Regions from separate parts of the Rhizobium acaciae genome, predicted to be linked through region 4. Evidence: predicted binding sites of a transcription regulator. Region 4 holds the regulator's gene; each other region holds the start of a gene.
The links. Region 4 encodes PhoB, which activates phosphate uptake and scavenging genes when phosphate is short. Its sites were predicted from a motif close to TGTCATNNANCTGTCAT; they were not measured.

Region 1 (3,205 bases), on a different contig from region 4:
GCTCGAAGGGATGCTCGCAGACCGAGCAGGTGATGTTCGTCAGGTTTTTCCAGCTTTGGCGCGGCTTGCGGGCGAGATAGAACTTGCCTTTCGTTGCCCAGGCGATGACAGGCGAGGCGACCAGCGCGATGACGAGGGTGATATAGGGCGCGAGCGAGGCGGCGATCTCGCCGAAGGCGCCGAAATGGGCAATCAGCGACACCGTCGCCGACAGCGTCATCGCGCCAAGGCCGACCGGGTTGATGTCGTAGAGGTGGGCGCGCTTGAACTCGATGCCGGGGGGAGCCAGCCCGAGCGGCTTGTTGATGAAGAGATCGGCGGAGATCGTGCAGAGCCAGGCCATGGCGATGATCGAGAAGATGCCGAGCGTCTCCTCCAGCAGCCGGTAGATGCCGAGTTCCATCAAAAGCAGGGCGATTGCGACGTTGAACACCAGCCAGATGACGCGGCCGGGATGGCTGTGGGTCAGCCGCGAGAAGAAGTTCGACCAGGCGAGCGAACCGGCATAGGCGTTCATCACATTGATCTTCAGCTGCGAGACGACGACGAAGGCGGCCATCAACAGCAGCGCGCCATTATGCCAGGGGACCATGTAGCCGAAGGCGGTCAGATACATCTGCGCCGGGTCGGCAGCGCGATCGAGTGGGACGCCCGAGGTGAAGGTCAGTACGACCAGGAAGGAGCCGGCAAGCAGCTTCGGCGCGCCGATGATGACCCAGCCGGGCCCGGCGAGAAAGATCGCCAGGCGGTGGCGCCACTTGCGCTGCGGGTCCGGCGGCAGGAAGCGCAGGAAGTCGGCCTGTTCGCCGATCTGCGACATCAGCGCCAGGATGACGGCGGAGGCAGCGCCGAACTCCACCAGATCGAATTCGGCGATGGTGCCGGGCGGGCCGGAGGCATGGCGGATGCCGGCAAAGGCGCGCCAGAGATCGAATTTTTCCCAGTCCAGCAAGGCGATGAAGATGAAGGGAAGGATATTCAGCACGATCCAGAAGGGCTGGGTCATCAGCTGGAACTTGCTGATCAGCCGCACGCCGTGCGTCACCAGCGGGATCACCATGACGGCGCTGATGATGTAGCCGATCCAGAGCGGGATGCCGAGGGTGAGCTCCAGCGCCCCGGACATGATCGATGCCTCGATCGCAAACAGCATGAAGGTGAAGCTCGCATAGATCAGCGAGGTGATGGTCGAGCCGATATAGCCGAAGCCCGCGCCGCGCGTCAGCAGATCGATGTCGACGCCGTGGCGGATGGCGTAGCGGCTGATCGGCAGGCCGATCGCTAGCATGGCGACCGAGGCGACGATGATGGCGTAAAAGGCGTTGGTGGTGCCGTAGGAGAGGGTGATTGCGCCGCCGATCGCCTCCAGCGCCAGGAAGGAGATCGCGCCGATCGCTGTCTGCGAGATGCGCTGCGAGGAGAAATGGCGGGCGCTTTTGGCAGTGAAGCGCAGCGCGTAATCTTCCAGCGTCTGGTTGGCGACCCAGCGATTATATTCGCGTCTCACCGGAATGATGCGTTGGCGCGCTGCCATGTCTTCCTTTCCGGCAATCCGGTTGGGCTCATTGTCTCTCCGGCAGTTTTGGCGGGATGGTTGGGAAAGGCAAGAGGCGGGCACCGGCTGGTTCACAGAATGGCAATATTTTTGCAATTGATCTGTCACATGAGAGCTCTAACTCTCCCGGCGTTCCTTCAACCATTTCGGGTATCACCATGTCTGTTTTAAGCCTTTGCCGCCTGAGCACTGCCCTCGTCTGCCTTCTTTCCATCGTGCCATCGCTTGCCAGCGCCGAGCAGGCCACGGCGGCGAAAGCGCCTTATGCGGAGGCCGGAAACACCAACAAGCGCGGTGACGCCTGCTTCTCGACGGTGGACACCAACGCTGCCGTTCACCTTCTCTCCGGCTTCCTGGAAATCTGGACACCGCGCACGCCTTTTGTCGATGCCGGCGTCGAAGCCCCGGCCAAGGACAATTGCCCGGCGGTCGCCAAGACGGATTGGGATGGTATTCCCGCCAGCAAGACCGACGGCCATATCGTCAACCAGGCCGTCCATGACGCCAACATCGCCTATGTCGTCAATGCGACGCGGGCGCGGACGGCCGATCAGGCGGCGGCTGCCTATCTCGACGATCGGCGCGGCAAGAATGCCAGCATCGTCGATGGCCTCGGTCCGCTGACGGATGCCTGGAAGGCCGGCTCGAAGCAGACCACCACGATCACCGAGGTGGCGGCCGATGCGACAACAGTCAAATATGACGACAAGGGTAACAATCGCGGCGCCGGCAGCAAGCCGGACACGGAAAACAAGACCGATGCCAACCCCGACATGGGCCTTGCAATCGACTTCATCATTGCCGCAAGCGGTGACGGCTCGACGGAGCCTGCCAAGCGCTATTTCAAATATGGCCGTCCCTACCGCTGGAGCCAGGACGTATCGGTCGTCCCGACGCTGGAGCCCGCCAAGAGCGGCAAGCCGGTCGAAGACGGCGGTTTCCCCAGCGGGCATACGGCGGAAGCCTGGCGGGATGCACTCGCCATGGCCTATCTCGTGCCGCAACGCTTCCAGGAAATGGTCACGCGCGCCAGCGAACTCGGCGAAGACCGCATCCTCGCCGGCATGCATTCTCCTCTCGACGTGATGGGCGGCCGGATGCTCGGCACCGCCACGGTCGTCTACAATCTGAACAAGGCCGACAATGCGGCGCTGAAGAGCGATGCTTACGCCCAAGCGCAGGCATGGCTCGTCGCCAAATCAGGCGTTGCGGATGCGGGCGCACTTGAAGTCGCCGCCCATGCGGCACCACTGGCTACAGACCGTTTCGCCGATCATGACGCCAATCGCGCCTACGTGCTGCAGCGCCTGAGCTATGGCCTGCCGACGATCCATGCGACCGATCAGCCGGCGCGCGTGCCGCAGGGCGCCGAAGCGCTTCTCGAAACGCGTCTGCCCTATCTGGACGGCGAGCAGCGCCGCGACGTGCTGAAGACGACGGAGATCGCCTCCGGCTACCCGCTCCTCGACGACGCGGAGGGCTACGGCCGCCTCAACCTGTTTGCCGCCGCCGATGGCTACGGTGCGTTCGAACAGGAGGTGACCGTGACGATGGACGCGGCAAAGGGCGGTTTCAATGCGATCGATACCTGGCGGAACGACATCACCGGCAAGGGCAGGCTGGTGAAGCGCGGCGAAGGCATCCTCGGGC
Region 2 (3,205 bases), on a different contig from region 4:
GATGATCATGATCGCCAGCACGATGCCTGACGTCAGCATGCCGATGCCAAGCGGAGCGCCGGAGAACAATGCGCCGACTACCGGGGTCGGGCCCAGCCAGTCGATCAGCACCGGCTGGACGTAATCCGACATGAAGGGAGCAAAAGTGAAGAGACCCCACATGCCGTAAATGATGCTGGGGATACCGGCGAGAAGCTCGATGGCGCCGCCGATTGGGCCGCGAATGGAGCGCGGCGCAACTTCGGTAATGAAAACGGCGATACCGAGGCTCACGGGAACGCCGATGACCATAGCGAGCGCCGAGGTGACCAGCGTGCCGTAAATCGGTACAAGGCCCGAGAACCGCTGGGCAACCGGATCCCATTCCATGCCGGTCAGGAAGCCAAAGCCGAAGGTCCGGAACGCGAGAAACCCGTCCCAGACCATGGAGAACGCCGCTGCAAACAGTGCGACCAAAACAAACAGGCCGCAGCCCAAAACCATCCAATAAAAAATGCGATCGCCTGCCGCGCCGTCGCGGCGCTTCACGCCCGCTGTTGTGGCGGGCAGTGATGCCATTGCTTCGCTCATTTCCGTACGCTCTGCTGCTTTGAGGGGGTGTCAAAGGCATTATGGGCGGAAAGCCAAACTTCCCGCCCCGACCGCAGTTTCGTCAGGATCAGCCCTTGAAGGAGGCTGTCCAGTAATCCTCGATCTGCTTCACGAGGGTCTGCGGCAGCGGAACGTAATCGAGGACAGAGGCTTCCTTCTGGCCGTTTTCGAGCGCCCACTTGAAGAAGGCGAAGGCAGCCTTGGAGCGCGCCGCATCCTTCGGCTCCTTGTACATGATCGCCCAGGTCGTGGCCGTCACCGGCCAGGCCTTTTCGCCCGGAGCATTGGTCATGATCAGGTAGAAGTCCTGAGCCTTGGCCCATTCGGCGCTGGCGGCAGCAGCCGAGAAGCTTTCCGCATTCGGCTTCGGATACTGGCCTGCGGCGTTCTGGATCAGAACGTAGGGCAGCTTGTTCTGCAGGGCGTAGGCGTATTCGACGTAGCCGATCGAATCCTTGACGCGGGTGACGTAAGCGGCAACGCCTTCATTGCCCTTGCCGCCGATGCCGACCGGCCAGTTGACGGCGGTTCCTTCGCCGACCTTGCTCTTCCAGTCTTCGTTGACCTTGGAGAAGTAGTTGGTCCAGTTGAAGGAGGTGCCCGAACCGTCCGAACGATGGACGACGGCGATCTGGCTGTCGGGCAGTTTCAGACCGGGATTCAGATCGGCGATGGCCTTGTCGTTCCACTTGGTGACATTGCCGAGATAGATGTCGGCGAGAACCTTGCCCGTGAGCTTCAGTTCGCCCGACTTGATGCCCTTGACGTTGATGACCGGCACGATGCCGCCGACGACGAGCGGGAACTGGCCGAAGCCGCCGGCCGTCAAATCTTCCGGCTTTAGCGGGGCGTCGGACGCGCCGAAGTCAACCGTTGCAGCCTTGATCTGGGCGATGCCGCCGCCCGAACCGATCGACTGGTAGTTCAGCTTGTCGCCGGTCTGCTTGTTGTAGTCCGCAGACCATTTGGACAGGACGGGGTAGACGAAGGTAGAGCCGGCGCCGGTGATATCGGCGGCGGACGCCGAAACCGCCAGAGCGGCAACCAGGCCGGCGCTGAGGCAGGCCGAAAGAAGTTTCTTGGTGAGCATATGAAGCGCTTCCCTAATGGATTTGAAAAACAACGAGACCAGCGCCATGGAGGGGGTGTCCATTGTCTGGGGCGCTGAAATTCCCGTCACAGCAGGCGGGCTAGGCGCGTTTTATTACAGTTTGATGACGGAATTTGACGGTCGCAACCGACCACGAGGCCGTGCCTCAAATGCTGCAGTTGCGGCCTTTTGATTGAATCGCGGACTTAACAAAGCCTTAGCAAAAACATTGGGATAGATTGACGCATGGCTGTGGTGGATTGCCGCAGCGATGCCTGGAAATGTCGCTTTCAGGATTTCGGAAATGCCGGGGCGCTCATGCTCGATACCGAATTCGTGCGATGGCCTTTACGAGATCACGCGGCCGACTCTTCTCGCAGCCTGCTGGATATGTCGCATGCCGACATGGGTTTTCCGAGCATATAGCCTTGAAGCTGGTCGCAGCCGGCGTCTCGCAAGATCGCCGCCTGACGGCTATTTTCAATGCCTTCCGCGGTCACGGGAATCTGCAGAGCAGTCGCCAAGGAGATGGTTGCCCGAAGAATATCGGCGCCGTTTGCGGTTACATCGAGAGCGGACACGAGCGAGCGGTCGATCTTCATGCGATCAAACCCAAACTGCCGCAATGCACCGATGCTGGCGTAGCCGCAGCCAAAATCATCAAGAGCAAACTTTATGCCGACGCGCTTGAGTTGGTCTATCGACCGACGGGCCTGATCCGGATTTGTCATCAGAACGCCTTCGGTGATTTCCAGTGTCAGGCGGTTTGGATCGAAATCCAACTCCTGCAGGACCGCGATCACCTGGGCAGCAAATTCCGGATTGCAGAGCTGGATCGGCGAAACGTTCACCGACAAAGTCAGACCGGGCCAACTCTTGGCATGCACGATCGACGTTCTCAGCATATGGGCGCCAAGGGCATCGATGAGGCCGCACCTTTCAGCAAGAGGGATGAATATCTCCGGGCTGACATTTCCCGTTGCAGTTTTCCAGCGCGCCAGTGCTTCAAGACCGGTGACAGCGCCGGTCGAAGCAGAAACGAGAGGCTGGAAAACAGCTTCGATTGCGCCGCTGCCGATGGCGTTTTTCAAGAGACCTTCCAGCTCGGCGACCCGTATGCGTTCCCGGTCCAGTTCGGGGTCGTATTCAATCGCCTGACCTTTGCCATTTGCCTTGGCACGATAGAGGGCCATGTCGGCTCTGCGAAGAAGCTCCAAAGGCGATATGGCTCCATCGCGCGCTGCAGCTCCGATGCTTGCGCCAACTTCGATCGTTCGCCCGTCAATTTTGAAGGGCTCGGCAAACAGCGCCAGAATCGCCTCTTCCATCTCTTCGCGTGCAGTGGCTCCAACGTGCACTAGCGCGAATTCGTCACCTCCCAGCCGGGCCACGGCCAGGACTTCGGGATGACTGGTCATCAGCGCGTTCGAGACAATCCGGATCAAATCATCCCCAACCGCATGCCCCCAAGCATCGTTGACCGCCTTGAAACCATCGAGATCCACCAAGTAAAGCCGCGGCGAC
Region 3 (3,205 bases), on a different contig from region 4:
GCCGGAATGCCGCCATCGCCCATTAGGCCCAGCATCGCAAGATTGTAAAGAATAAACGGGATAATCATTAGGGGCATGGCGGCTATCATCGGCAATCTCCCAGCGCATCATGGAAGAATACTGCCGCAAACCCTTGCTCCACCGCAAGTCATTGCAAATATTATATTGTCGAAATGCAAAAGGCCGGCGTGACGTCGGCCTTGAAACTTCGATCGGACAAGCCGAATCGGGAAATTATGCGCTTTCCTTCGGCGTCAGAACCTGGCGGCCGCGATACATACCGGTCTTCAGGTCGATATGATGCGGGCGGCGCAGTTCGCCGGAGTTCTTGTCTTCGACATAGGTCGGAGCCTTCAGGGCGTCTGCCGAACGGCGCATACCGCGCTTGGACGGGCTTGTTTTTCTCTTCGGTACAGCCATTTCTCTTACTCCACTTGCGGGCAAAACATTCCCACGGCCACACCGGCGGCCGAAACGGACATGTCGCGATTTCGGAATTTGGCGCGCTTATACATGCAAGGGGTGACCTTGACCAGTCCCCATGCGTATTTTTTGCAAAGCCGATGATTCCAGGCTCAGGCTTCGTCTTCCGGCACGATCCAAGGCTCGGCGCGGGCCGCCTCTTCCCATTTCCGCCAGGCCGGATGCGCCTTCATGGTCTCCATATAGGCCAGCGTATTGTTTCGGCTGACGAGATCATAAATGTCGAACCGGTTGACGACAGGCGCAAACATCGCATCCGCCCCGCTGAACGCGCCAAACAGAAACGGTCCGCCGGATTGCTGCAGGAGGTCGTGCCAGATCGTCTCGATGCGGCCGATATCGGCGTCGACACCATCCGGCAACGCGATCCTGCCCTTCGGCCGGCGGATATTCATCGGGCAGGCGCTGCGCAGAGCCCGGAAGCTTGACAGCATTTCCATCGAAACCGAACGGGCGAGCGCCCGCCCGGCGCGATCCCTCGGCAGAAGGCCGGCGTCCGGATAAAGCTCGGCGACATATTCGATGATCGCCAGCGATTCCCAGATCTTCAAAACGCCGTGCTTGAGAAGCGGCACCCGCCCGGTCGGCGAAATCGCCTTGATATCGGGATTGCCACCAGGATAGTCGAAGGGGATCAGAACCTCCTCGAAATCGACGCCGGCGCCCGTCAGCGCCATCCACGGCCGGAACGACCAGGAGGAATAATTCTTGTTGGCGATGTAGAGTGTCGGTCTATCCATGGGCCTCTCCCGTTCAGGCTTCAAAATCGAAGATCAGCAATTCGTGGAAATGGTTCATGTCTTCGAACACGCAGAATGCCGGCGGGGTCAGCTCGAGAATAGGGGCTTTGCGGCGGATATCGTCGGCCACGTCATCGAGCATTGCCTGCCAGCGCGGTAAGGCTTCGTCCTCCAGCCGTTCGATCGCATAGGCAAAGGTCATGTGGAACTTATAGTCGTCATGGTTCGGCTGGCGATAGCCCAGAAGCGCGGCCAGCGCATTGCGCCAGGCGCGCATGACCTTGCGGTCGTTCTCCGTCGCCCCGTCGACCAGCAGGCCCGACGGGCGAGCTTCGACGATGGCGACCTTGAAGGGATCGGCCATCGAGAAGCCTTCGAGCCGGGCCGCCATCAGCGCTATCATGTCGTCGATCGGCGCATCGAGAGGGAGATCGCCCGGCCAACAATCCTGCCGGCGCCTGGTCTCGATGACACCTTCGAAAAGCGTCATGTGAATGCTTGATATCGGCGTGAAGAGGAACTGTGGGGCTTCGGGCATCGCCAGATATTTCTCACGCGCCTCGATCAGCACCGCCTGCGTCTGCGAACCCTTCTCGAGATGGCAAACGATGGTGTTGCCGGCTTCCGGCAGAAAGCCGCCGACCTTGCGATAACGGCTGCCGAGATGGGCGGGCGAGGTTGGATTGTGCCTCTTCGAATAAAAGAGAAGTTCGGGCGAAAACGTCGTGATGGTCATGGGCGACTCGGGGGCTTTGATTGGACTGCATCGCCCATATGGCAGAACCAAGACTGTCAGATGACGCTTGCCGCTCTAACTCTATAATTTAGAACAGGATTCAGATTTTGGGCGGACCCGGCCTAAAATCATCCTGTTCTAACGACAAGTTCTGATCTCAATCATAGATGCACTTGATGTAATCGCCCGAACCTTGTGCGCGTCTCTCGATCACGCCGGCGAGCCGGCGAAGACCTCGTCCGGGCTTGCCGGCATTGCGGTCGATGGGGTTCGGCAGCGAGACGGCAAGCAGCGATGCCTGGCGCCGCGTCAGCTTCGAGGCCGGCACCTTGAAATGGTGTCGGGCCGCCGCCTCGATGCCGTAGATGCCGGGTCCCCATTCGGCGATATTGAGATAGATTTCCATCAGCCGCCGTTTCGACAGGACGAAATCCGTGGTCACCGCGAGCGGAAGTTCCAGCGCCTTGCGCACGAAGGAGCGGCCGTTCCAGAGGAAGAGGTTTTTCGCCGTCTGCATCGGGATCGTGCTGCCGCCACGCGTCGCCTGACCTTTCAGCGTATCCTCGACCAGCATGCGCATTTCCGCCCAGTCGACGCCGCCGTGAAAGCAATATTGCCCGTCCTCCGACATCATCACCGACTGCACCACAACAGGGGCGATGTTATCAAGCGACACCCATTGCCTGTCGTAACCACGCAGCAGCACGAGATCGCGCAGCATCAGTGTCGAGACGGGATGAATGAACGGCAGCAGATAGAAAAAGATCAGCGCATAGGGAAGGATCAGCACGATCAGCACGGCAAGAACAATGCGTTTCAACACACGCCTGTCTTCGAACCATCGCCGACGAGCCGGCATGTCGACGCTGTCCTCTCTCTCCGGCGCTATATCCAATGTCCCCAGTCCGATTTCGCTCCTGTCGTTCTCATAACGCCTGTGCGGAGCTTATGCCAGAGTGCGCGGCGAATCTTGCTGCCGCCATCGACAATTCCGTTGCAAGCCCGGGGGCGCTCATGCCAAACAGCGCCCATGGACGCGAACCCGGACACTTTCGAGACGAGGCTGAAGAACAACGCCCGCGACATCGAGGCGCTGCTCGACACATTGCTTTCACCGAGTGCCCTTTCCGATGAAATCGCCAGGCCAGAGACGCTGCGCGATGCCATGCATTATGCCGTGCTGAACGGCGGCAAGCGGCTGCGCCCGTTTCTCGTCGTCGAAAGTGCAGCCCTTCTCGGCGGCGAC
Region 4 (3,205 bases):
CGATCGAGGAAATGGAATACGTGCCGAGAGGCAATGTGGTGGTGCCGATTTCGCGCCGCCTCGGCCTGACGGAACTGACCGAGCGCACCTGCAAGTGGCCGGTCGGCGATCCGCTGAAGGACGACTTCCATTTCTGCGGCTGCGAGTCCCCCGATAATTCGCCCTATTGCAGCTATCACCAGAAGCTCGCCTACCAGCCGGTCAACGAACGCCGCCGGGCAGCAGCGCGGGCTAGCTGAGCGGGCAACCATTGTTAGAATGCAGAAAACGGGCCGAGTGGCCCGTTTTTTTATGCAATTTTGGTTCGTGCCGATGGCTGCCCCTCATCCGCCTGCCGGCACCTTCTCCCCGTTCTGACGGGGCGAAGGAAGTATGCCGCACCCTCTCGGTCCCCGTTGACGCCCCGTTTGGCACGTCCCTCTCCCCGTTTTTCACGGGGGAGAGGGTTAGGGTGAGGGGCTGCCATACGCGCGACCGGATGAGGGCCGGGTGAGGGGCAGATGTTTGCTGAAACAATGGATGAAAGCCCTCAGGCTTCCATCGAATAACCGGCGCCGCGGACGGTGCGGATGACGTCCTGCATGTTGGAGAAATTCAGCGCCTTGCGCAGGCGGCCGACATGGACGTCGACGGTGCGCTCGTCGACATAGATATCGTGGCCCCAGACGCCATCCAACAGCTGCGAGCGGGAGAAGACCCGGCCCGGCGACGACATCAGGAATTCCAGCAGGCGGAATTCGGTGGGGCCGAGGCGGACTTCGCGGGTCTTGCGATGGACGCGATGGGTCTCGCGGTCGAGCTCGATATCGCCGCATTTCAGCACCGTCGACAGCACCTCGGGACGGGCGCGGCGCAGCATCGCCTTGACGCGGGCAACGAGTTCGGGGGTCGAGAAGGGCTTGACGACATAATCGTCGGCGCCCGTCGACAATCCGCGGACGCGCTCGCTCTCTTCGCCGCGCGCCGTCAGCATGATGATTGGTAGGCGCTCGGTTTCCGGCCGCATGCGCAGGCGCCGGCAGAGCTCGATGCCGGAGACACCCGGCAGCATCCAATCGAGGATGAGAAGATCGGGCGTGCGCTCCTGAAGCCGCATTTCGGCTTCGTCGCCACGAAGGATGGTATCGACCTCGAAGCCTTCCGCTTCGAGATTGTAGCGAAGAAGCACGCTGAGGGCTTCCTCGTCTTCAACAACTGCAACTCTCGGGATCATGCGTGTCGGTCTCCTCGCGCATGATCCTTAAACCAGGGTGATTTAAGCAATGCATCCTGCGCAAATTCAAAAATTGGCTGCGACCTCTTTGCGCGCCCGGACGGGCGCGCACGCAATTGACGGGTGCGGGCGGTTATTCTGTGACCGCGCCGACGGTGTTGGCGCTGTCATCCTTCGGACGATCGCCTTCCGGCTGCGCGCCTGTCGCCATGTAAAAGATCGTCTCGGCGATGTTGGTGGCATGGTCGCCGATGCGCTCGATGTTCTTGGCGCAGAAGAGAAGATGCGTGCAGCTGGTGATGTTGCGCGGATCTTCCATCATGTAGGTCAGGAGTTCGCGGAACAGCGAGGTGTACATCGCGTCGATCTCGTTGTCGCGTTCACGGATCGCATTCGCCTTGTCGGCTGAACGATTGGTGTAGACATCGAGCACTTCCTTGAGCTGGACGAGCGCCAGCTCGGACAGATGCTCGAGGCCGCGGGCAAGCTTGCGGGGAACGCCGGTGCTTTGGACGGCGATGACGCGCTTGGCGGTGTTCTTGCCGAGGTCGCCGACGCGTTCGAGATCGGCGGCGATGCGGATCGAACCCATGATTTCACGCAGGTCCGAGGCCATTGGCTGACGGCGGGCGATCGTCACGATCGCCTTGTCGCCGATTTCGCGTTCGGCGTGATCGAGGATCACATCGTCCGAGATGACCTTCTGCGCCAGCGCGGTATCGCCGTTGACGAGGGCGCGCACGGATTCGCCGACCATCTGCTCGGCCAGGCCGCCCATTTCGGAAATCCGCCTGGACAGGAACTTCAGATCATCATCATAGGCAGAAAAAATATGTGTCGATGCCATAGGGCTTTATCCTCGAATAACGGGAAGGCTTGGTGTCGCCAAAATCAACCGAAGCGACCCATGATGTAGTCCTGGGTACGCGGATCGTCGGGATTGGTGAACATCTTGTCGGTGTCGTTCTCCTCGACGAGGTTGCCGAGGTGGAACATGGCGGTGCGCTGCGAGACGCGCGCTGCCTGCTGCATGGAGTGGGTAACGATGACGATCGTGTAGTTCTCGCGCAGCTCGTGGATCAGTTCCTCGACCTTGGCTGTGGCGATCGGGTCGAGCGCCGAGCAGGGCTCGTCCATCAGGATGACTTCCGGGCTGACGGCGACGGCACGCGCAATGCAGAGGCGCTGCTGCTGACCGCCCGACAGGCCGGTGCCGGATTCGTGCACGCGGTCCTTGACCTCGTTCCAGAGACCGGCGCGCTGCAGGCTGGTCTCGACGATCTGGTCGAGGTCGGCTTTCGACTTGGCAAGGCCATGGATGCGCGGGCCGTAGGAGACGTTTTCATAGATCGTCTTCGGGAACGGGTTCGGCTTCTGGAAGACCATGCCGACGCGGGCGCGAAGTTCGACGACGTCGATATCGGGATCATAGACATCGTCGGTGTCGAGGGTGATTTTGCCGGTGACGCGGCAGCCATCGATCGTGTCGTTCATGCGGTTGAGGCACCGCAGGAAGGTCGACTTGCCGCAGCCGGACGGGCCGATCAGGGCGGTTACGGTGTTTTCGCGGACGTTCAGGTTCACATCGAAAAGCGCGCGCTTCTCGCCGTAGTAAACCGACACATCCTTTCCGATCATCTTATAAGGGACGTTGCTCATCTTGTGATCCAGCGCCTTTTCAACTGCAGCTTCCGTCAACATGTTCATGATCTTGTAACTCCGTTTACCAGCGGCGCTCGAAGCGACGACGCAAGAGGATGGCGCCCATGTTCATGACGATCAGGAACAGGAGCAGGACTATGATGGCACCCGAAGTACGCTCAACGAAGGCACGTTCTGCCTCGTTGGCCCACATATAGACCTGTACGGGCAGAGCCGTCGAGGGATCGAGCGGTGTCGTCGGCGCGTTTGCGACGAAGGCGACCATGCCGATCAGGAGCAGCGGCGCGGTTTCGCCGAGCGCGTGCGCCAGGCCGATGATCGTGCCGGTCA

Region 1: a site for PhoB is predicted at 1,647-1,663, ahead of OLZ32_RS08810 (acid phosphatase). Genes of this name have one in related genera too.
Region 2: a site for PhoB is predicted at 1,795-1,811, ahead of pstS (phosphate ABC transporter substrate-binding protein PstS). Genes of this name have one in related genera too.
Region 3: a site for PhoB is predicted at 2,009-2,025, ahead of OLZ32_RS38285 (DUF1868 domain-containing protein). Genes of this name have one in related genera too.

What each region holds. Positions count from the first base shown of each region.
Region 1 is NZ_JAPCZO010000004.1:267,310-270,514, reverse strand. It holds gene OLZ32_RS08815 (hybrid sensor histidine kinase/response regulator) at 1-1,534, opposite strand, end outside; gene OLZ32_RS08810 (acid phosphatase) at 1,714-3,205, shown strand, end outside.
Region 2 is NZ_JAPCZO010000011.1:153,468-156,672, forward strand. It holds gene pstC (phosphate ABC transporter permease subunit PstC) at 1-570, opposite strand, end outside; gene pstS (phosphate ABC transporter substrate-binding protein PstS) at 659-1,681, opposite strand; gene OLZ32_RS18840 (bifunctional diguanylate cyclase/phosphodiesterase) at 2,038-3,205, opposite strand, start outside.
Region 3 is NZ_JAPCZO010000049.1:16,956-20,160, reverse strand. It holds gene OLZ32_RS38300 (hypothetical protein) at 1-89, opposite strand, end outside; gene rpmF (50S ribosomal protein L32) at 235-420, opposite strand; gene OLZ32_RS38290 (glutathione S-transferase family protein) at 576-1,223, opposite strand; gene OLZ32_RS38285 (DUF1868 domain-containing protein) at 1,237-1,959, opposite strand; gene mtgA (monofunctional biosynthetic peptidoglycan transglycosylase) at 2,117-2,854, opposite strand; gene OLZ32_RS38275 (polyprenyl synthetase family protein) at 2,990-3,205, shown strand, end outside.
Region 4 is NZ_JAPCZO010000036.1:17,865-21,069, reverse strand. It holds gene OLZ32_RS35840 (GcrA family cell cycle regulator) at 1-239, shown strand, start outside; gene phoB (phosphate regulon transcriptional regulator PhoB) at 530-1,213, opposite strand; gene phoU (phosphate signaling complex protein PhoU) at 1,347-2,060, opposite strand; gene pstB (phosphate ABC transporter ATP-binding protein PstB) at 2,105-2,920, opposite strand; gene pstA (phosphate ABC transporter permease PstA) at 2,937-3,205, opposite strand, start outside.